DNA from 4 places in the Streptomyces sp. Je 1-332 genome. Region 3 is predicted to be linked to each of the others. Evidence: riboswitches for the same ligand, from Rfam matches in the RefSeq annotation. Region 3 holds a riboswitch; each other region holds the start of a gene.

Region 1 (5,049 bases), 2.8 Mb from region 3:
CGTGAAGCCCGCCTCGCGCAGGTTCCGGAGCACGCTGCGCCCCACGCCGCCCTGCGTGCGCCCGACGCCGATCACGGCGACCGACTTCGGCGTGAGCAGCCGCTGCACCGACCGCGCCTCGGCCCGCTGCTCACGAGCGCGCTGCACGGCGAGCGAGCGGTCGGTCGGCTCCAGATCGAATTCGAGTCGTACGACGCCGTCCTCGAAGCTGCGCTTCTGTTGATACCCCGCGTCAGTGAACACCTTGATCATCTTGGTGTTGGCGGGCAGCACCTCGGCCGCGAAGCGGCGGATGCCGCGCTCCCTGGCGACGGCGGCGATGTGTTCGAGGAGGGTGGAGGCCACCCCCCTGCCCTGGTGGGCGTCCTGCACGAGGAAGGCGACCTCGGCCTCGTCGGCGGGCGCGCTGGCGGACATGCCGCGCTCGTCGATGCGGTCGAAGCGCACGGTGGCGATGAACTCGCCGCCCACGGTGGCCGCGAGACCCACCCGGTCCACCTGGTCGTGATGGGTGAAGCGGTGCACGTCCTTGGCGGACAGCCGGGGGTAGGGCGCGAAGAAGCGGTAGTACTTCGACTCGTCCGAGACCTGCTCGTAGAAGCTGACCAGGCGGTCCGCGTCCTCGGCCGTGATCGGCCTGATCCGGGCGGTGCCTCCGTCACGCAGGACGACGTCGGCTTCCCAGTGGGAGGGGTATGCGTGCCGGTCCGACGGGGTCTGCATGGGCCCAGAGTACGGGTCGCGGCGGCGCCGCGACCGGGGCAGGCTAGGAGACGTCGAACGGCCGGCGGAGCACTCGTGACGGCATGAGACACTGGTCTAGACAACTGTGAGTCATCTGGAAGGGCAGCAACACATGGCTGAGCGCCGCGTCAACGTCGGCTGGGCCGAGGGCCTCCACGCCCGACCCGCCTCCATCTTCGTCCGCGCGGCCACCGCCGCCGGCGTCCCCGTGACGATCGCCAAGGCTGACGGCAACCCCGTGAACGCCGCCTCCATGCTCGCGGTGCTCGGTCTGGGCGCGCAGGGCGGCGAGGAGATCACCCTCGCCTCCGACGCCGAGGGCGCGGACGCCGCTCTCGACCGTCTGGCGAAGCTGGTCGCGGACGGCCTTGAGGAGCTTCCCGAGACCGTCTGATAAAGACTGGAACTCATACGCTGAAGGGCCTGCCCCGAAATAGGGGTTGGCCCTTCAGTGTTTTCTTGCCGCTATTCGGGCAGCAGAAATAATGCCCCGCCCAATAGCGCTTCTATGCACTTCTTTGTATACGGCGCCTCTGTTAAAGCCGAAGACCCGCTGTGTTTACGGAAGGTTGCGAACCCCTCACACCGGAAAGCTGGCGCACGAAGCGCGGCCGGTGCGCGGAGGCCGTCCGCTCCACGTGCTGAGCGGTGAGCGCACGGGCCCGCTCCGCGTCCCCGCGGGCGACCGCGTCGACGATCGCGGCGTGCTCCGCCCAGGCCTCGGCGGGGGCGGCCGTCGCCTCGACCACGTACATCCACGCGATCTTGTGCCGGAGCTGGGTGAGCAGTGCCGTGAGGCCGGGGCTGCCGGACGCCTGGGCGAGCGTCTCGTGGAACCAGCCGTCCAGGGAGCGCAGATCCTCGCTCCGACCGTGCCTCGATCGCTCCTGGCCGAGCCTGACGAGGCCGCGCAGGACCTTCAGGTGCGCCTCCGTGCGGCGCTGTGCGGCGCGGGCCGCGCCCAGCGGCTCCAGGAGCGCGCGGACCTCCAGGAGGTCGGCAGCGTCCCGCTCGGTGGGCTCGGCGACGCACGCGCCCGCGTGCCGGCGCGTGACGACGAAGCCCTCGGCCTCCAGGGTGCGCAGGGCCTCGCGGACAGGGACGCGGGAGACTCCGTAGCGGCGCGCGAGCAGTTCCTCGGTGAGCCGGCCGCCCCGTTCGTAGACACCGGAGACGATGTCGTCCCGGATGGCCGTGCATACCGAGTGCGCGGGAATGTGCATGACTGACCTCCGCCTTAATCCCCGCGAAACGCGGTCGATCGACGCCTGCTCGGCGACTCTATTGCAGAGCGGCCGAATTTCCGACGGTCGGCCGAAATCCGGGGATACTTTTGGCCAACGGAGATACGGGAACGGCGAAAGCCCCGGCTCTCGACGAACCGGGGCTTTCGGTGAATCAGGTGCGCTTCGTGCGACCGCCTTGGATCTCCGGGATCAGACGTTGACGCCGTGCGAGCGGAGGTAGGAGACCGGGTCGATGTCCGTGCCGTAGTCCGCGCCGGTGCGGGCCTCGAAGTGCAGGTGCGGGCCGCTGGAGTTGCCGGTGGAGCCGGAGAGGCCGATCTGCTGGCCCGGAGTGACCGCCTGGCCGACCGTGACACCGAGGGACGACATGTGGCCGTACTGGGTGTACGTGCCGTCGTTCATCTTGATGACCACGTTGTTGCCGTAGGCGCCGCCCCAGCCGGCCTCCACGACGGTGCCGGAGCCGACCGCGTGGACCGAGGTGCCGGACGCGGCGTGGAAGTCGACGCCGGTGTGGCTGCCGGAGGACCACATGGCGCCACCGGTCTGGTAGCCCGTGGAGATGGTCGAGCCGGTGATCGGCGACACGTAGCTGTTGAGGCGCTTGCGCTCGGCCTCGCGCGCGGCACGCTCCTTGGCCTCGCGCTCCTTCTTGGCCTTGGCCTTCGCCGCGGCCTCGGCCTTGCGCTTGGCCTCCTCGGCCTTCTTCTTGGCGGCCTCTTCGGCCTTCTTGGCCGCTGCGGCGTCGTCGGCGGCCTGCTGCTGGGCAGCGGCCTGCGCGTCGACGCTCTGGGCGAGCGAGTCGCCCACGGAGATCGCCTGGGTGAGGCCGGTGTGCTGGGGAGTCACCGCGTCGTCGGCGGCGAGCGCCGGAGCGGCCAGGCCTCCGATGACACCGGTGGTGGTGAGGGCGGCGACGCCCGCCACGTTCGCGGTCGTACGCGTGAGGCGGCTCGGGCGACGGTGCTTCCCGGTGGCACGGGTGAACGCCATGAAGCGGCTGATCCTTTCCTTCCTTCTCGCCTACCGGGTTAGCTGACGGGTTCGGAGCAGGAAGGTCTCCTACGGGTCCCTCACCTCACGGCGAGGTTCCCGATTCACCCCAAGGGACATGTGGGTCCCCGGCTCCCCTGGCTCGCGCCGTACGGGGACTCGGCGATGACTGTCCGGTGCCGCGGGCGCGGCGTACTGCATGACGAACAGCCGGACCAGACGCTAAGCGGGTCATCTTTCAAACGACAAACGGATCAGAGCTTTTGTAGCGCACGCCACAGGTCAGACACGTAACCTCCATACCAATTCGGACATATGAGGACCCCAGTAGCGTTTTCTCGCCACCGGGGCCCCGATATGTCCTGACTGTCACTCAGTCCGCGCGCACCCCGCGCTCACCCCGTGACCACACTCACTTCACCGATACCGAGCGCCCTGACGGGCTCCTCGATCTGCGAAGCGTCTCCGACGAGCACCGTCACCAGACGGTCCACGGGGAAGGCGCTCACCACGGCGGCGGTGGCCTCCACGGTGCCGGTCTCGGCCAACTGGCGGTACAGCTGGGCCTGGAAGTCGTCCGGCAGGTGCTGCTCGACCTGGTCGGCGAGGGTGGCCGCGACGGACGCCGCCATCTCGTACTTGAGCGGGGCCACGCCCACCAGATTTTGCACGGCGACGTCGCGCTCGGCGTCCGTGAGGCCGTCGGCCGCGAGGGTGCGCAGGACCTTCCACAGGTCGTCGAGGGCCGGACCGGTGGACTCGGTGTCCACGGAGCCGCTGATGGCGAGCATCGCCGCGCCGCTGCCGTCCGGAGCGGAACGCAGGACCTGGGCGAACGACCGTACGCCGTAGGTGTATCCCTTCTCCTCGCGCAGGACGCGGTCCAGGCGTGAGGTGAGGGTGCCGCCCAGGCAGTACGTGCCGAGCACCTGGGCGGGCCAGACGCGGTCGTGCCGGTCCGGGCCCACGCGGCCGATGAGCAACTGCGTCTGGACGGCTCCCGGGCGGTCCACGATGACGACACGTCCGGTGTCGTCCGCGGTCACCGGGGGCACCGGACGCGGCTCGGCGGTGCCACCCGTCCAGGCGCCGATGGTGTCGGCGAGAACGGCGTCCAGGTCGACGCCGGTCAGGTCGCCCACGATCACGGCGGTCGCCGTCGCGGGACGCACGTGCTTCTCGTAGAAGGTGCGCACGGCGGCCGAGTCGATGGCCGTGACCGTCTCCTCGGTGCCCTGGCGGGGGCGCGACATGCGGGAGGTCGCCGGGAAGAGCTGCCGGGACAGCTCCTTTGCGGCGCGGCGCCCCGGGTTCGCTGCCTCGTGCGGGATCTCGTCCAGGCGGTTGCGTACGAGGCGTTCGATCTCGCTGTCCGCGAAGGCGGGGGCCCGCAGGGCGTCGGAGAGCAGGCCGAGCGCCTTCGGGAGGCGCGAGAGCGGGACTTCGAGGGAGACCCGGACGCCGGGGTGGTCGGCGTGCGCGTCCATGGTGGCGCCGCAGCGGTCGAGTTCGGCGGCGAAGTCCTCGGCGGAGTGCTTGTCGGTGCCTTCGTTGAAGGCCCTCGCCATGATCGTGGCGACGCCGTCCAGGCCCGCGGGCTCGGCTTCGAGCGGCGCCTCGAGGTGGACCTCCACGGCGACGACCTGCTGGCCGGGGCGGTGGCAACGCAGCACGGTGAGGCCGTTGTCCAGGGTGGCGCGCTCGGGCGCGGGGAAGGCCCACGGCCGTGCGGTGCCCGCCTGGGGCTGCGGGTGGAACTGCATCGTTGCGGCCTCGCTCACTTCGCCGCCTCCTCTTCGTCCTCGTCGGTGGCTTCGTCGGCCTCGGGGGCGATGGGTTCGTACACGAGCACCGCGCGGTTGTCGGGCCGCAGGCGGGCCGCCGCGGCCGCCTTGACCTCTTCGGCGGTGACCTCCAGGACGCGCTTGACGGCGGTGAGGGCGAGCTGCGGGTCACCGAACAGGACGGCGTACCGGCAGAGTTCGTCCGCGCGGCCGGAGACCGTGGAGAGGCGGTCGAGCCACTCGCGCTCCAGCTGTGCCTGGGCGCGCTCCATCTCCTCGTC
Region 2 (5,049 bases), 4.1 Mb from region 3:
GGCGCCCGAGTACCCGGCCGTCCGAACGCTTAACGCTCCACCCCGGCCTGCGCTCCCCATGGGCACGCCGAACCAGTCAAGTGCCGCCGTTCCTCCTGGATTTGGAGTAACCGGACAAGGCCGACGGGGGCCTCGTCGGGCCGCGGGAGATCACGACGAGGCACGGGAGATCTCGACAAGGCGGTTACGTACGTCCTGTACTTTTCTTACAGGAGCCTTGGGGAGCAGCCGACCCCGGCAGAGGAGAGACATGTCATGAACCGACCGTCCGCCCGCTATGTCCTGCCCGAGTTCACCGAGCGCACGAGCACCGGGCAGCGGACCCTCGATCCGTACTCGAAGCTCCTCGAGGAGCGCATCGTCTTCCTGGGGACGCCGATCGACGACACGTCGGCCAACGACGTGATGGCGCAGTTCATGCACCTCGAATACCTGGCGCCGGACCGCGACATCGCGCTCTACATCAACTCCCCCGGTGGTTCGTTCAGCGCGATGACCGCGATCTACGACACGATCCAGTTCGTCTCCTGCGACGTGGAGACGACATGCCTGGGGCAGGCCGCGTCGGCGGCGGCGGTCCTGCTGGCCGCGGGCACCCCGGGCAAGCGACACGCGCTGCCCGGCGCCCGGGTTCTCATCCACCAGCCCTCACTGGCCGAGCCGGTTCACGGTCAGGCCTCCGACCTGGCGATCCAGGCCGACGAACTCCTGCGCACCCGCGCACAACTGGAGAAGCTGCTCGTCCAACACACGGGCCGAAGCGCGGAACGCGTCCGCGCCGACATCGAGCGGGACAAGATCCTCAGCGCGACCGAGGCAGTCGACTACGGCCTGGTGGACCGCATCATCGCGAGCCGCAAGACGTCCTCGGGCACCAAGGACGCGGGGTGAACCGGCGATGCTGCCACCCGAACTTCCTCCGCTGCCCGCACTCACCCGCGCCGAGGGCGAGTTGATCGACCGGTACCTCGAAGTGATCGACCTGGTGGGCCGGATCAACCCGGCCCGCGCCTCGGACACCTACGGAGGACTGCGCGCCGCCCAAGCCCTGGTCGGCAGCGCGACCGCCCTACGGGACGCGCTGACGCTCATGCACCAGCGGGGCGAGAGCGCGGTGCACGCGCCGACGTTGGCACGGGCGCTGCGCGTGCTCGACGGGGAGCGGCGGTCCTGCCGGGTCACCGTGCCGCCCGCGACCGCGTCCTGAGCCCCCGTCACCCCCGAGCCGGAGGGCGATACGTCCCGGCCCGATCTCAAACGAACCAAACGGGCTACCTCGTTCGGCGTAGACAATCATCGTTTTTCGGACCGTCTTCAGTTGCGTCAGATGTGTACGCGGGGGCCGGAATTACTCGTTCCGGTGCTGGTCGAACGATCGTCCTTCGTCGCGACCTGACCACGAACCGGGCCGTGTCCACCCGAACGGTTCAGCCGTGAGGAGCTTCACAAAAGGCCGTTTCGGCTCGGAATTCACGCCCTTCACGGGTCAAGATCCCTTTCGACGACAAGCCCCCGCCACAGCGGCGGGGCGGTCCGGGCGGACGCCGAGTCCTGCCGCCGCCCGGATGACCGGTCGACATCGGTGCATCGGCAGGAGTGGAGGACCCAGGCATGACGGGTCGGTCCGGAAAGTCCGGACACCGGCCCTTGGGGTGAAGCCGCACAGTGCGGCCGGGCAACTTTGTCAGCCCGAATCCGACAGGTCATCCTTCACAGGCGGTTGACGAAGGGTTGCGCATGACCGCGCTGAATCACGTCCCGTCACTGCTCACCAGGGCCGGTTCGGTATCGGCCCTCACGCTCGCCGTCGTAGGCGGGACCCTCGTGGCCCCAGGGCTCACGTCGGAGGCGGAGGCCGCGACACACGGGGCCAAGGCGCTCAAGATCGCCGCCTCCAAGAAGGGCTCCCCGTACGGCTATGGAGCGACGGGGCCGAACCGGTTCGACTGCTCCGGTCTGACCCAGTACTCGTTCAAGCGTGCGGGCAAGAAACTGCCACGCACCGCCGGACAGCAGTACAACAAGACCCGCCACATCTCGGCATCCAACCGCACCCGCGGTGACCTGGTCTTCTTCCACTCCGGCCGGAACGTCTACCACGTCGGGATCTACGCGGGCAAGGGCCGGATCTGGCACGCCCCCAAGTCGAACACCGTGGTGCGACTGGAGAAGATCTGGACGAAGAGCGTCTCCTACGGGCGGGTGCGCTGATGGCCCTTCACCACTGACGGCCCGTCCCCGCTGATGGCCCGTCACTGATCGCCGGTCAGCGGCTCGACCTGGGGCGGTGGCGGCGGCCCGCACGGCCGCCGCCACCGCTCGCCCGGCCCTCCGCCAGGCCCTCCGACCGGCGCGCCCGCCAGGCGTGGGGCGCGCCGACGCGGATACTCGTGCGCCATGGCCGAAAACAACAGCTCCTCCACCGCAGGCGGACCGTCCCGCAACGAGACGCGCTTCGAACGCGCCGATCGCAACTTCTCGGAGATCCTCCAGGAACTGCGGGTCACGCAGGCCGGAGTGCAGATCCTTTTCGCCTTCCTGCTGACGCTCGCCTTCACCGAGCGCTTCCCCTCGCTCGACACGATGCAGCGCGCCACGTATGTGACCACGCTGCTGCTCGCCGTACTCGCCGCGGCGCTGTTCACCGCTCCGGCAGCCGTGCACAGGTCGCTGTTCGGGCAGCGGGCCAAGCCGCTGATCGTGCGGGTGTCGTCCCGCCTCGCGGGTGTCGGCCTCGGTGTCCTGGTGTTCGCGGTCTCCGGCGCCGTGCTCCTGGTCGTCGACGTGGCGGTGGGCCGAACCGGCGGGATCATCGCCGCCGCGGCCACGATGGTGGTGTGTGCGGGCCTGTGGGGCCTGCTCCCCCTCCTGGTGCGTGGCGCGGCGGACAAGGTCCAGGACCGGGATGACGACGGCAAGGAATCGGACACGTCGGGCGGCGTCAGGCCGGCAGGGCCTCGATGAGGAGCACCACGCCGAGGACGCCGAGCGCCACGCCGGTGCCGCCCTCGATGGCACGGGCCGTGCGGGGCCTGCGCAACCACCGCCCGAGCCGGTCGACCAGGAGGGCGACGACCGGGAACCACACCAGGGCGAGGGCCACGATGATGGACGCGAGCAGCAGCGTCCTCGGCATCGCGGGGCTGCCCGCGGGCACGAACTGGGGCAGCACGCTGAGGAAGGTGATGGGCGCCTTCGGGTTGAGGGCGTTGGTGAGGAAGCCCTGCCGCAGACTGCCCCCGGCCATCACGTGCTCCACGCCGTCCCGCGCCCCGAAGCTTTCGAGCGGCCGCGCCGCCGATCGCAGGGCGCGGCAGCCGAGGTAGAGCACATAGGCCCCGCCCGCGGCCTGCAACGCCCGCAGAAGCGTGGGCACCGCCGCGAGGACCGCCGCGACCCCGGCCACCGCGAGCGCCGTGTGCACCAGGAGTCCGCCCGCCACGCCGATCGCGCAGGCGATCCCGGCACGGCGTGAGGCGAGGGCGTTGCGCACCACGACGGCGAAGTCGGCACCCGGCATGGCGACCATGCCCGCGGCGACTCCGGTGAAGGCGACCAGTTGTGCGTCCATGGCGTCCACCCTGCCGTTCTTCTGCCTTCAGCAGGCATGTGGAATATCCTGAGCCAGCCTTAAGCAGGCGTTTACCCCCACGCCGACGGACCGCCCCACCGCCCGCCGGCCCCTGCCCCGGGAGCGGCCATGTACGACCCGACGCGGCTCGCCGCACTGGTGGCGGTCTCCGAGGCCGGGTCGATCACCCGCGCCGCCGAGCGCCTCGGCTACACCGTGCCCGCACTCTCCCAGCAGCTGGCCAAGCTCGAACGGGAGGCGGGGACCCCGCTCCTGGTGCGGCATCACCGCGGGGCACGGCTGACCGGCGCGGGTGAGCTGTTGCTCGCGCGGGCGCGCCGGGTCCTGGACGAGATGGAGCAGGCCCGGCACGAACTGGCCCGGCTCGCGGGGCTCTCCGGCGGCAGGCTGCGGGTGGGGACGTTCACCACGGCCGGGATCCATCTGGTGCCGCCCGCGCTGACCGCGTTCCGCCGCGCCCATCCGGACGTCGATCTGACGGTCCGGGGCTACGAACCGCCGCTCGGCATCGCGGCCGTGGCGGCGGGCGAGGTCGACCTGGCCCTCACTCATACGTACGAGCCCGCGGACGCGGTGCCGCTGCCCGCGTCCGTGACCGAGGAGCCGATCCTGGTCGAGGAGCTCGTCCTGGTGACCTCGCCCGGGCACGCGCTCGCGAATTCTCCCGCACGGCTGCCCCTGGCCGAACTCGCCGGGCAGCCGCTCATCAGCATGGCGCCGACACATCCGCCCCGCCAGGGCGTGGAGTCCGCGCTGGTGCGGGCCGGCGCGACACCCTCGGTCCTGGTCGAGACTCCGGGCTACGCGCTGGTGTGCGCGCTGGTCAGCGCCGGGCTCGGCGTCGCCGTCGTACCGGAGATGGTGGCGCGGACGGCTGCCACCCCGGTGGGCGTGCGGCCGTTGGAGCCGGGCACCTTGCGCCGCACGATCTCGGTCGTCCACCGCACCGACGAGTCGCATCCGGCGGCGGACACCTTCCGGGCGCTGCTCCGGGGCGCGTTCGGACGCTCAGCGGGGTGAGGGCGAGGCCGAGGGTGCCGTCGCGTCGCCACGGACCGGCGCGGTCCAGGGCAGCGCGATCCAGACCGTCTTGCCTCCCTCGGGGGTCGGCGTGACCGAGAGCCTGCCGCCGCACTCCATGGTCAGCCAGCGGATGATCACCAGGCCACGGCCGTTGTCCTGCTGGACGGCGGCGGGCAGCCGCTTGGGGTAGCGGGGGTGGCTGTCGGTGACGCCGATGCGCAGCTGCTCGTCTCGGTCGAGCTCGATGTCCACCCGGAAGGTGGGCGACTGGCCCCGGGTGTGCTGGACGGCGTTCGTGGCGAGTTCGGAGACGATGAGCCGGACCGTGTCGGCCGCCTCGGCCTCACCCGGCAGGCCCCACTCGGCAAGGACGCGCGCGACGTATTTCCGGGCCGTGGAGACCGAGGCAGGGTCGCTCGGCAGGGTGACGGATG
Region 3 (5,049 bases):
GATGCCAAGCAGGCGCTCGCCGACGCGCGGCTCAGCAAGAATCCCGCCCATCACGGCGAGCCCTCGGACGCGAAGAGCAAGACCGGCATCCCCGGCGAGCGCAGCGCCAACCTCATGACGCATCTGCTCAACATCGATCCGCCGGACCACACCCGCCTGCGCCGCCTCGTCTCCAAGGCCTTCACGCCCCGCCGCGTCGCCGAGTTCGCGCCGCGGGTGCAGGAGCTGACCGACCAGCTCATCGACCAGTTCGTGGAGAAGGGGGAAGCCGACCTCATCCACGACTTCGCCTTCCCGCTCCCCATCTACGCGATCTGCGACCTGCTCGGCGTGCCCCGCGAGGACCAGGACGACTTCCGCGACTGGGCGGGGATGATGATCCGCCACGGGGGAGGGCCGAGGGGCGGGGTGGCCCGCTCCGTGAAGAAGATGCGCGGCTATCTCGCCGAGCTGATCCACCGCAAGCGCCTCGAACCGGGCGACGACCTCATCTCCGGACTCATCCGCGCCTCCGACCACGGCGAGCACCTCACGGAGAACGAGGCCGCCGCGATGGCGTTCATCCTTCTCTTCGCCGGGTTCGAGACCACCGTCAACCTCATCGGGAACGGCACCTTCGCCCTCCTCACCCACCCCGAGCAGCGCGAGCGGCTTCAGGACTCCCTCAAGGACGGTGACATTGGGCTCCTGGAGACGGGGCTCGAGGAACTCCTCCGCTTCGACGGTCCCGTCGAGCTCGCCACGTGGCGGTTCGCCACCGAGCCGTTGACGATCGGCGGGGAGGACATCGCCGCCGGCGACCCCGTCCTGGTCGTCCTCGCCGCCGCCGACCGCGACCCTGAGCGATTCGCTCAGCCGGACACGCTGGACCTCTCCCGCCGCGACAACCAACACCTCGGCTACGGCCATGGCATTCATTACTGTCTCGGCGCGCCCCTCGCCAGGCTCGAGGGCCAGGCCGCGCTCGCGACGCTCCTGCGCCGCCTCCCTGACCTGCGCCTTGCGGCAGAACCTGGTGATTTGAGGTGGCGCGGCGGGCTCATCATGCGCGGACTGCGCACGCTGCCCGTGGAGTTCACACCCGCACAGCAGAGCAAATAATCGGCGGATGAGAAGCCTTCAAAACGACGTTTAGATGACGGGTCGTCAGGGCTGTGACTTTCACGTGATCTCCGCTGCATCGACTTGTGACAAGCGTTCGACTGCCGCTACGTTCACCGACGACTCGGCATCCCGTGCCGCAGTCGTCGCTCCAGTCACGCGAAAGGCAACCGCATGCTCTCCGGCAATGGTCGTCACCGACGCCCCCGCCAGGCCCCGGCCCTGATCGTCGCGGCAGGAGTCGCAGGATCGGCCATCGCCATCCCGCTGCTCGGCGCCACCAGCGCGAGCGCGGCGGACACCGCCACGTGGGACAAGCTCGCGGAGTGCGAGAGCGGCGCATCCTGGAGCGCGGACGCGGGCAACGGCTACTACGGAGGGCTCCAGCTCTCCCAGCAGACCTGGGAGGACTACGGCGGCCTCGACTTCGCGCCGAGCGCCGACCAGGCCAGCCGCTCGCAGCAGATAGCCGTCGCCGAGAAGGTCCTCGACGACCAGGGGCCCGAGGCCTGGCCGAGCTGCGCGCCGATCGCCGGCCTCACCCAGGACGGCGCGGCCGCCGACGTCGACCCGGGTGCCCCGATCACGACGATCCCCTCTGACCCCTCGGACCCCTCCGGCTCCGCGGACTCCTCTGACGGGTCGTCGGAATCGCCGGAGTCGTCGAAGCCGTCGAAGCCTTCGGACACGAAGGACTCCGGCGATTCGTCCGAGCCGAGTACGTCACCGAGCGGGTCGGCCGACTCCTCGGACAGCGCCGAGCCGTCCGAGAAGCCCGCCGCGGACGACGAATCGCGAGACAAGAATCACGACGAAGAGGGCAAGGCGGATAACTCGCCCGAGTCGGGACACACGGACAAGTCCGGCCCGGACGATGAGACTTCGCCCGCCCCCACCCCGTCCGCCGGTGAGGGCGAAGGCCGCCACCGCGGCGACAGCGGGGACGACAAGCCGTCCGCCGATGCCCCCCGCGAAGGTTCGGGCCGGCACGCCTCCCGTGGCGACGAGCGCAAGAAGGACGGCTCCGAGGGGACGTACACGGTCCGCTCCGGAGACAACCTCTGGACCATCGCCGACGAGCACGACGTGCAGGGCGGGTGGGCCGGTCTGTACGCCGAGAACGAGCAGTCGGTCGGCTCCGACCCGGATCTCATCCTGCCCGGTCAGAGCCTCGATTTGGGCGAAAAGTAGGGGTAGTTGGCGAGTCGCTTTGCGCTCGATGTACCAATTGGCGCAAGTGAGACATGGGTCTCAGAAGCCCTGATCGTCTTTGAAATTCCGGCGATCGCATGACTACGGTCGTGACCGCTCGCCACAGCGGGCCCCGCCGGTCGGTACGCCGAGTCCTGCCAACGGCCGTTCGGGAACAGTCGTCGCGTAAGCGCCGTAGGCAGGAGCGGGGGACCCAAGGTTTGCGCCGGGCCCGGCCGTTCAGCATCGCGAGAGCGAGGCGGACGAACGGACAGGAACGGCTAGGGGTTAAGTCGCGCTCATGAAGCGCGGCCGGGCAACTTCACTGGCCCGAACCCGACAGCTCACCTCGCAGGCGTCGGTGAGGGGATCACTCATGCTGTTTTCCAGCAAGGGCAAGCACCGCCGCGCGTCCAAGGCCACTCGCGTCGCCACGCTCGCCGGTGTCACCGGCGTCGCCGTCGCAGCCCCGCTGATGGCGGCCGGCTCGGCCTCCGCCGCGACCAACTCCGAGTGGGACGCCGTCGCCCAGTGCGAGTCCGGCGGCAACTGGTCCATCAACACCGGCAACGGCTACACGGGCGGCCTGCAGTTCTCGTCGTCCACCTGGTCCGCGTACGGCGGCACGAAGTACGCGCCCACCGCCGACAAGGCCTCCAAGGCCCAGCAGATCGAGATCGGCGAGAAGGTCCTCGCGGGCCAGGGCAAGGGTGCCTGGCCGAGCTGCGGCGTCGGCCTCTCCAGCGCCTCCAACGAGGGTGGCGGTGCGCAGGAGAGCGCCTCGCAGCAGACCCAGGAGCAGCCCAAGAGCCAGCCCACGCCGCAGACCGAGCAGCCGCAGCAGGCCGCTCCCAAGGCCGAGGCCCCGAAGACCGAGTCCAAGAAGACCGTCGAGACCCCGACCGGCGAGACGGTCAAGAAGGGCGACGGCGAGTACAAGGTCAAGAAGGGTGACACCCTCTCCAAGATCGCCAAGGCGGAGGACGTCAAGGGCGGCTGGCACAAGGTGTACAAGCTCAACGGCGACATCATCGAGAACGCCGACATGATCTTCCCGGGCCAGCAGCTGCACCTCAGCTAGGTCTGGCGGGGCGCCTCGCTGGTCTTATTTCCTGCGGGCGCTCGTGGCTTGTCGCGCAGTTCCCCGCGCCCCTCAAGGGGCGCCCCCGTTCCCACGGGTCCACCCCGCCCCGGTGCGCGTATCCCCCGTACGCACCGGGGCGGGGTATGTTTGTTCCGTTCGTAAACATTTCGCTCTCGGTTTGTCCACAGGACGGTCGGTCGGCTGGCTGTTGTCCGGGAGCCGGTTAGGCTCGTGTCCGCGAGGCCAACGCCTCGCGTACCCGCGTCACATCCCAGAAGGAGATGCTCGTGCCGTCCATCGACGTCGTCGTAGCCCGGGAAATCCTGGACTCCCGAGGCAACCCCACGGTCGAGGTCGAGGTCGGCCTCGACGACGGCAGCACGGGTCGTGCCGCCGTTCCGTCCGGTGCGTCCACCGGTGCTTTCGAGGCCATCGAACTCCGTGACGGTGACCCCAACCGTTACCAGGGCAAGGGCGTCGAGAAGGCCGTCCTCGCCGTCATCGAGCAGATCGGCCCGGAGCTCGTCGGGTACGACGCCACCGAGCAGCGCCTGATCGACCAGGCGATGTTCGACCTCGACGCCACCGACAACAAGGGCTCGCTCGGCGCCAACGCCATCCTCGGCGTCTCGCTCGCCGTCGCGCACGCCGCGTCGGAGGCCTCCGACCTGCCGCTCTTCCGCTACCTCGGCGGCCCGAACGCGCACCTGCTGCCCGTCCCGATGATGAACATCCTGAACGGCGGGTCGCACGCCGACTCGAACGTCGACATCCAGGAGTTCATGATCGCGCCGATCGGCGCCGAGTCGTTCTCCGAGGCCCTGCGCTGGGGCACCGAGGTCTACCACACGCTGAAGAAGGTCCTGAAGGACAAGGGACTTTCGACCGGTCTCGGCGACGAGGGCGGCTTCGCCCCGAACCTCGACTCGAACCGCGCCGCGCTCGACCTCATCCTCGAGGCCATCAAGCAGGCCGGTTACGTCCCCGGTGAGCAGATCGCGCTCGCGCTCGACGTCGCCGCGTCCGAGTTCTACAAGGACGGCTCGTACGCCTTCGAGGGCAAGTCCCGCTCGGCCGCCGAGATGACCGAGTACTACGAGGAGCTCGTCTCCTCGTACCCCCTCGTCTCCATCGAGGACCCGCTGTTCGAGGACGACTGGGCCGGCTGGAACGACATCACCGAGAAGCTCGGCGACAAGGTGCAGCTCGTCGGCGACGACCTGTTCGTCACCAACCCCGAGCGCCTGGCCCGTGGCATCGAGGAGAAGTCGGCCAACGCCCTCCTGGTGAAGGTCAACCAGATCGGCTCGCTGACCGAGACGCTCGACGCCGTCGAGATGGCCCAGCGCAGCGGCTTCAAGTGCATGATGTCGCACCGCTCCGGCGAGACCGAGGACGTCACCATCGCCGACCTCGCCGTCGCCACCAACTGCGGCCAGATCAAGACCGGCGCCCCGGCCCGCTCCGAGCGCGTCGCCAAGTACAACCAGCTCCTGCGCATCGAGGAGATCCTGGACGACGCGGCGGTCTACGCCGGCCGTTCGGCGTTCCCCCGCTTCAAGGGCTGAGCTCAGCTGCCCTGAGTAGTTACCTACGTCCCCGTACTCGGTCCCGTACCGTGTGCGGGGACGTACGTACGTATCGGGGAGGCGGCACACATGGCCGTGAAGGAC
Region 4 (5,049 bases), 3.1 Mb from region 3:
CTCACGTCGAAGAAGACGAAGGGCCTGTTCCTCGGGAACGACGGAGGCGCCGGTGTCCTGGGCGGCACGCCCCTCTACGCGGCCGGCCTCGAACTCGTCACCGCCGACGGAAAGGTCGGCTTCGACGACCCGGCGGCAGCCCGCGCCCTCGGCAAGATCCACCGGTTGTACGCCGACAAGTCGCTGCTCCTGGGCGCGCCCGCCGACTGGTCCGACCCGTCGGCGTTCGTCCAGGGACTGACCGCCATGCAGTGGTCGGGCCTGTGGGCGCTGCCCACCGTGCAGAAGGAACTGGGCGACGACTTCGGTGTCCTGCCGTTCCCGAAGGATGGTTCCGCGGGCAAGCCGTCGGTGCCGGTCGGGGCGTACGCCGCCGCGGTCAGCGCCCGCAGCAAACACCAGAAGGCCGGCAAGGACTTCCTCAAGTGGCTGTGGATCGACAGCGCCGACCGGCAGGAGGACTTCGCCCTCGCGTACGGATTCCACATCCCGGCCCGCATGTCCCTGGCGAAGAGGGCCGAGAAGCTCAGCAAGGGCGCGGCGGCCGACGCCGTGCGCTACACCACGGACCACGGCCACGCCGAACCCCTCCTGTGGACCCCGGCCAGCAGGAGCGCGTACCAGGACGCCCTGAGCCGCATCATCAAGGACGGCGCGAGCCCCGACGACGAACTCAGGAAGGTCGTGCGCAAGGTGTCCGACGAACTCGGCCGGGTGAAGAAGAAGTCGTGACCACAACAGCCCCTCGCGAGCAAAAGGCAACAGGGCGAAGGAAGTTGTGGGGTCACCAGAACCGCACCCTCTGGTTCTGGGTGTTCGTCGGGCCCTTCCTGCTGGGCCTCGGCGTCTTCACGTACATCCCGCTCGGCTGGAGCGTCTACCTCAGCTTCTTCGACGCCCACAACACCGTCACCCCGGACGACTTCGTCGGCCTCGGCAACTACACCGACATGCTGCGCAACGAGGCGTTCACCGACAGCCTGTGGACCTTCCTCGTCTTCTCGCTCTTCATCGTGCCCGCGACCTACGCGCTCTCCCTCGCGCTCGCCCTGATGGTCCACCGGCAGCGCCGCGCCCAGGCGTTCTTCCGTTCGGTCTTCTTCCTGCCCGCCGCCTGCTCCTACGTCGTGGCCGCGCTCATCTGGAAGATGTCGATCTTCAACGGCGTACGGTTCGGGCTCGCCAACACCGTCCTCGGCTGGTTCGGCGGCGACCAGATCGCCTGGCTCTCGACCACCGACCCACCCTGGTACTGGGCCGTCATCGTCACCGTACGGCTCTGGCTCCAGGCGGGCTTCTACATGGTGCTCTTCCTCGCCGGGCTCCAGCGCATCAGCCCCACCCTCTACGAGGCGGCGGCCGTGGACGGGGCGCGGCCAGGCTGGCAGGTTTTCCGTCACATCACGTTCCCGCAGCTGAGGGCCACGTCCGTGGCGGTGGTCCTGCTCCTGGTCATCAACGCCTTCCAGGCGTTCGACGAGTTCTACAACCTGCTCTCGGACTCGCGCGGTTACCCGCCCTACGCCAGACCCCCACTCGTCTACCTCTACTACACGGCGCTGGGACAGGGGCAGAACCTCGGCCTCGGCAGCGCGGGCGCCGTCCTGCTGGCCCTGATCATCGCGGTGGTGACGGTGGGTCAGGCCAAGTGGTTCGGGCTCGGCAGGAAGGAGGCGGAATGAGAGACCACTCGAGGGACGACGCCAGGGTCAGGGCGGGACGCGCGCTGCGGCTCTCGCTGCTCATCGCGCTCGCGCTGCTGTTCCTGATCCCCTTCTACCTCCTCGTGCGCAACGGCCTCTCGTCCGAGAGCGACATCACATCGCCCGAGTGGACCTTCTTCCCCTCCACAATGCGGTGGGGAAACATCGAGGAACTCTTCGACGACACGTCGGTGCCGTTCGCCCGCTCTCTGCTCAACTCCTCGCTCATCGCGGTCGCGACGACGCTCGGCACGCTGCTGCTGGCCTCACTCGCCGGCTACGGCCTGGCCCGCATCCCGTACCGCCACGCGAACAAGGTGTTCTACGCGATCCTCGGCACCCTGATGGTCCCGGCGTCCGTCACCTTCGTGCCGACGTTCGTCCTGGTGTCCTCGCTCGGCTGGGTGTCGACGCTGCGCGGTCTGATCGTCCCGACCCTGTTCTCCGCGTTCGCGTGCTTCATCTTCCGGCAGTACTTCCTCGGATTCCCACGGGAGTTGGAGGACGCGGCGCGTGTCGACGGGCTCGGTTACTGGCGCACGTACTGGCGGGTGGTCGTACCCAACTCCAGGCCGGTCTTCGCTGCGGTGGGCACGATCGTCTTCATCGGCGCGTGGAACTCGTTCCTGTGGCCGCTGGTCATCGGCCAGGACCGCGACGCGTGGACGGTGCAGGTGGCCCTGTCGTCGTTCACCACGTCGCAGGTGATCAGGCTGCACGAACTCTTCATCGCGGCCGCCGTGTCGATCGTGCCGCTGCTCGTGGTGTTCCTGTTCTTCCAGCGGTGGATCGTGGCGGGGGTGGAACGCTCGGGCATCGACGACTGACGCCACCGCATCGCGCAGGCCTGAGCCCTGGACACCTGGCGGGCCGGGGCTCAGAGCGGTCGAGAGGCCGGATACGCGGCCGGTGCGGCCTAGTACGGGCCGTTCACGTTGTCGATCGAGCCGTACCGGTCGGCCGCGTAGTTGCAGGCGGCGGTGATGTTGGCGACCGGGTCGAAGCTGTCCAGCGAGGTGCCGGGCACGTGGTAGGCGTCGAACGTGGGCGCGATGACCTGCAGGAGCCCCTTGGACGGGGTACCGGCGGCAGCGTTGACGTCCCAGTTGTTGGTGGCCAGCGGGTTGCCGGAGGACTCGCGCATGATGTTGCGGTGGATGCCCTCGTAGGAGCCGGGGATGCCGCGCTGGGCCATGATGTCGAGCGATTCCTTGATCCAGCCGTCGAGGTCGTTCGTGTACGCCTTCTTCGCCGGGGCGGAGGCGGGCTTCGCGGCGGACGCGTCCTTGCGCTCGGAGCGGTCCGTCCGCTCGGCGGGGGCCTTCTCGCCGAGGGTGAGCTTGAGGCCGGGGTGGATCAGTGCCGGGTCACCGCCGAGGGCGTCACGGTTGTCCTGGTACAGCTTCTTCCAGCCGCCGCTCAGCGAGTGCTCGCGAACGATCTTGGAGAGGGTGTCGCCCGCGGCCACGACGTACGTCTTCGGGGCGGCGGCGGGCTTCGCGGCCGCGTCTGCCGGCGCGGCGGTGGCGGCGGTCGCGCCGATGACCGGGAGTACGAGCACGGCCCCGCCCGTGCCCGCGGCGGCGATGCCCCGGGTGAGTGAGCTGGACTTGGGACGGCGGTGCTTACCCTTTGCAGGCATGACGAATTCCTCTCCGTCGCCTACGAGGTGAGCTGTCGGGTTCGGACGGGAGATGTCCGGTCGCACTGCGCATGCGACTTCACCCCTAGCCGTTCCGTTGTCCGGACCGGCGGCTTACCTGGGTCCCCCGCTCCTGCCGAGCGTAGGTGTTTGATGGGAAGGGTTTCCGGACAGCGGCAGGATTCGGCGTTCCATCCGGATTGAGGGTGACGTTAAGCGAGAAAGGCCGGAGGGAACAAGGGCGGAATTCGAATAGGGAATGCGAGAGGCCCGCCCCCGCCGACAGGGCCCACACACCCCCAATGATCGAATAGCCCCAACTTTCTTTGCGGAGAACGAAAGTGCGCCGAACGGCTCTCTTCGGGCCCTGGGCGGTGGGTGTGACCTATTCCACTGAATGGGAGAGGGGTAGGAGGGGGAGTCGCGCGTGCTGTGGATCGCGCCATTTCGGGCTAGGGCTGCGCAATACGGGCGGGGCTTTAAATGCGTCACTAACAGTCTGTAGAGGTACTTTATATGGGCAATCTGGACACGGGGTTTGGGCGTCATTCTGTGCCTAAAGGGACATACTGCTCATGAGTGGGTCGATGAGGGGGTGTCCCGGGCTGCTCGTGCTGGGAGGGGGCACTCTGCCCGCTGGGTGATTTCGGGGTCGGGGATTCTCGGGTCGGGGGGCGATCGGCCCGTCGACATCGAACGGTCGAGGCTAGAGTCGGCCAGGACGACTTATTCGGCAGCCCTTGGAGTTGTGCGGCGGAGCAAAACCCTTCCCACGACTTGCACTTGTAGGGCGGGCGATTGTGGCGAACGGGTCTGGAATATGATCGGGCTGACCGTCACGGTATTCAAGGAGTTCACAATCGGCGTTGTCTCCGACCAGACGACACGGCCTCCGAGAGTGTTCAACAGGCCCAGCACCTGGGCCGGTTGTGGGTCGGCGGATCGCCGGAGGGGGTGCGATGCTAGATGCCGCTGCCCGCGCCGGGTAGTTCGTTGTGGCCCTCGGTCCAGTTGTTGACCCAGCCGCACACCCCGCACGCGTAGCGGCCGTTGACGCCCGACACTTCGGTGCCGCACCGGCGGCAGTCCGTCGTGGTGATCTCCTGGGAGTCCAGGAACGCCATGGCCGGCGTATGGGGCTGTTCGGATGTCATGCTCTCGACCCTATCCGTGAGGTTGAGGTCGGCCTGGGGCGGTCATGATCCTCTGCGAGGGAGGGGCATGAGCATGAACGTGTATCGGCTGGATGACGTCAGAGGAGGCTTGCGGTGACTCCGACGGAAATACCCGGGCCCGAGCCCGACTGGCAGCCGGCCACCAGCCCGCCCTACTACAGCGGCAACAATCCGGCCCATCAGTGGAGCGTTTGGGAGCACTGCTCGCCGCTCTTCCAGATGATCGGAGGGCTCGAACTTTCAGTACAGCTCGTGGCGAACCGCTTGCGTCTGCACGTGGAACGGTCGTGGGACGGGCTGGACGATCTCGACGTCGTGTTGTTTCTGCTGCGGGGCTTCAGCTTCGCCGTCAGCAAACACGACGGTAATCCCGCCGGAGTCTCCCTGGTCTGGCTCACCCAGTCGCACGAGGACGCGGACAAGGCACTGGACGCTCTCCTGGAGGTGCTCGGGGTGGGCGAGGGGATCGTGGCGTTCCGCGGCGACTTTCGGGACACCTCGTCAGAACCATCCAATACGGCAGCAAGTG

The links. A riboswitch is a leader RNA that binds a small molecule or an ion and turns the genes downstream of it on or off. The one in region 3 is predicted to bind cyclic di-AMP.
Region 1: another riboswitch for cyclic di-AMP. It lies ahead of ABXJ52_RS28105 (M23 family metallopeptidase); the one in region 3 lies ahead of ABXJ52_RS15175 (transglycosylase family protein).
Region 2: another riboswitch for cyclic di-AMP. It lies ahead of ABXJ52_RS33695 (C40 family peptidase); the one in region 3 lies ahead of ABXJ52_RS15175 (transglycosylase family protein).
Region 4: another riboswitch for cyclic di-AMP. It lies ahead of ABXJ52_RS01505 (LysM peptidoglycan-binding domain-containing protein); the one in region 3 lies ahead of ABXJ52_RS15175 (transglycosylase family protein).

The regions. Positions count from the first base shown of each region.
Region 1 is NZ_CP160402.1:6,206,954-6,212,002, reverse strand. Features, by position in the region: gene ABXJ52_RS28120 (GNAT family N-acetyltransferase) at 1-723, opposite strand, end outside; gene ABXJ52_RS28115 (HPr family phosphocarrier protein) at 857-1,138, shown strand; gene ABXJ52_RS28110 (GntR family transcriptional regulator) at 1,281-1,967, opposite strand; gene ABXJ52_RS28105 (M23 family metallopeptidase) at 2,181-2,984, opposite strand; cyclic di-AMP (ydaO/yuaA leader) riboswitch at 2,997-3,159, opposite strand; gene ABXJ52_RS28100 (pitrilysin family protein) at 3,380-4,765, opposite strand; gene ABXJ52_RS28095 (pitrilysin family protein) at 4,762-5,049, opposite strand, start outside.
Region 2 is NZ_CP160402.1:7,497,601-7,502,649, reverse strand. Features, by position in the region: gene ABXJ52_RS33705 (ATP-dependent Clp protease proteolytic subunit) at 256-891, shown strand; gene ABXJ52_RS33700 (hypothetical protein) at 899-1,207, shown strand; cyclic di-AMP (ydaO/yuaA leader) riboswitch at 1,562-1,734, shown strand; gene ABXJ52_RS33695 (C40 family peptidase) at 1,738-2,211, shown strand; gene ABXJ52_RS33690 (DUF6328 family protein) at 2,398-2,964, shown strand; gene ABXJ52_RS33685 (LysE family translocator) at 2,942-3,571, opposite strand; gene ABXJ52_RS33680 (LysR family transcriptional regulator) at 3,701-4,612, shown strand; gene ABXJ52_RS33675 (ATP-binding protein) at 4,601-5,049, opposite strand, start outside.
Region 3 is NZ_CP160402.1:3,371,101-3,376,149, reverse strand. Features, by position in the region: gene ABXJ52_RS15185 (cytochrome P450) at 1-1,101, shown strand, start outside; gene ABXJ52_RS15180 (transglycosylase family protein) at 1,276-2,292, shown strand; cyclic di-AMP (ydaO/yuaA leader) riboswitch at 2,474-2,665, shown strand; gene ABXJ52_RS15175 (transglycosylase family protein) at 2,669-3,373, shown strand; gene eno (phosphopyruvate hydratase) at 3,664-4,944, shown strand; gene ABXJ52_RS15165 (septum formation initiator family protein) at 5,035-5,049, shown strand, end outside.
Region 4 is NZ_CP160402.1:304,374-309,422, reverse strand. Features, by position in the region: gene ABXJ52_RS01520 (sugar ABC transporter substrate-binding protein) at 1-732, shown strand, start outside; gene ABXJ52_RS01515 (sugar ABC transporter permease) at 729-1,682, shown strand; gene ABXJ52_RS01510 (carbohydrate ABC transporter permease) at 1,679-2,530, shown strand; gene ABXJ52_RS01505 (LysM peptidoglycan-binding domain-containing protein) at 2,620-3,345, opposite strand; cyclic di-AMP (ydaO/yuaA leader) riboswitch at 3,350-3,504, opposite strand; gene ABXJ52_RS01500 (hypothetical protein) at 4,308-4,499, opposite strand; gene ABXJ52_RS01495 (hypothetical protein) at 4,614-5,049, shown strand, end outside.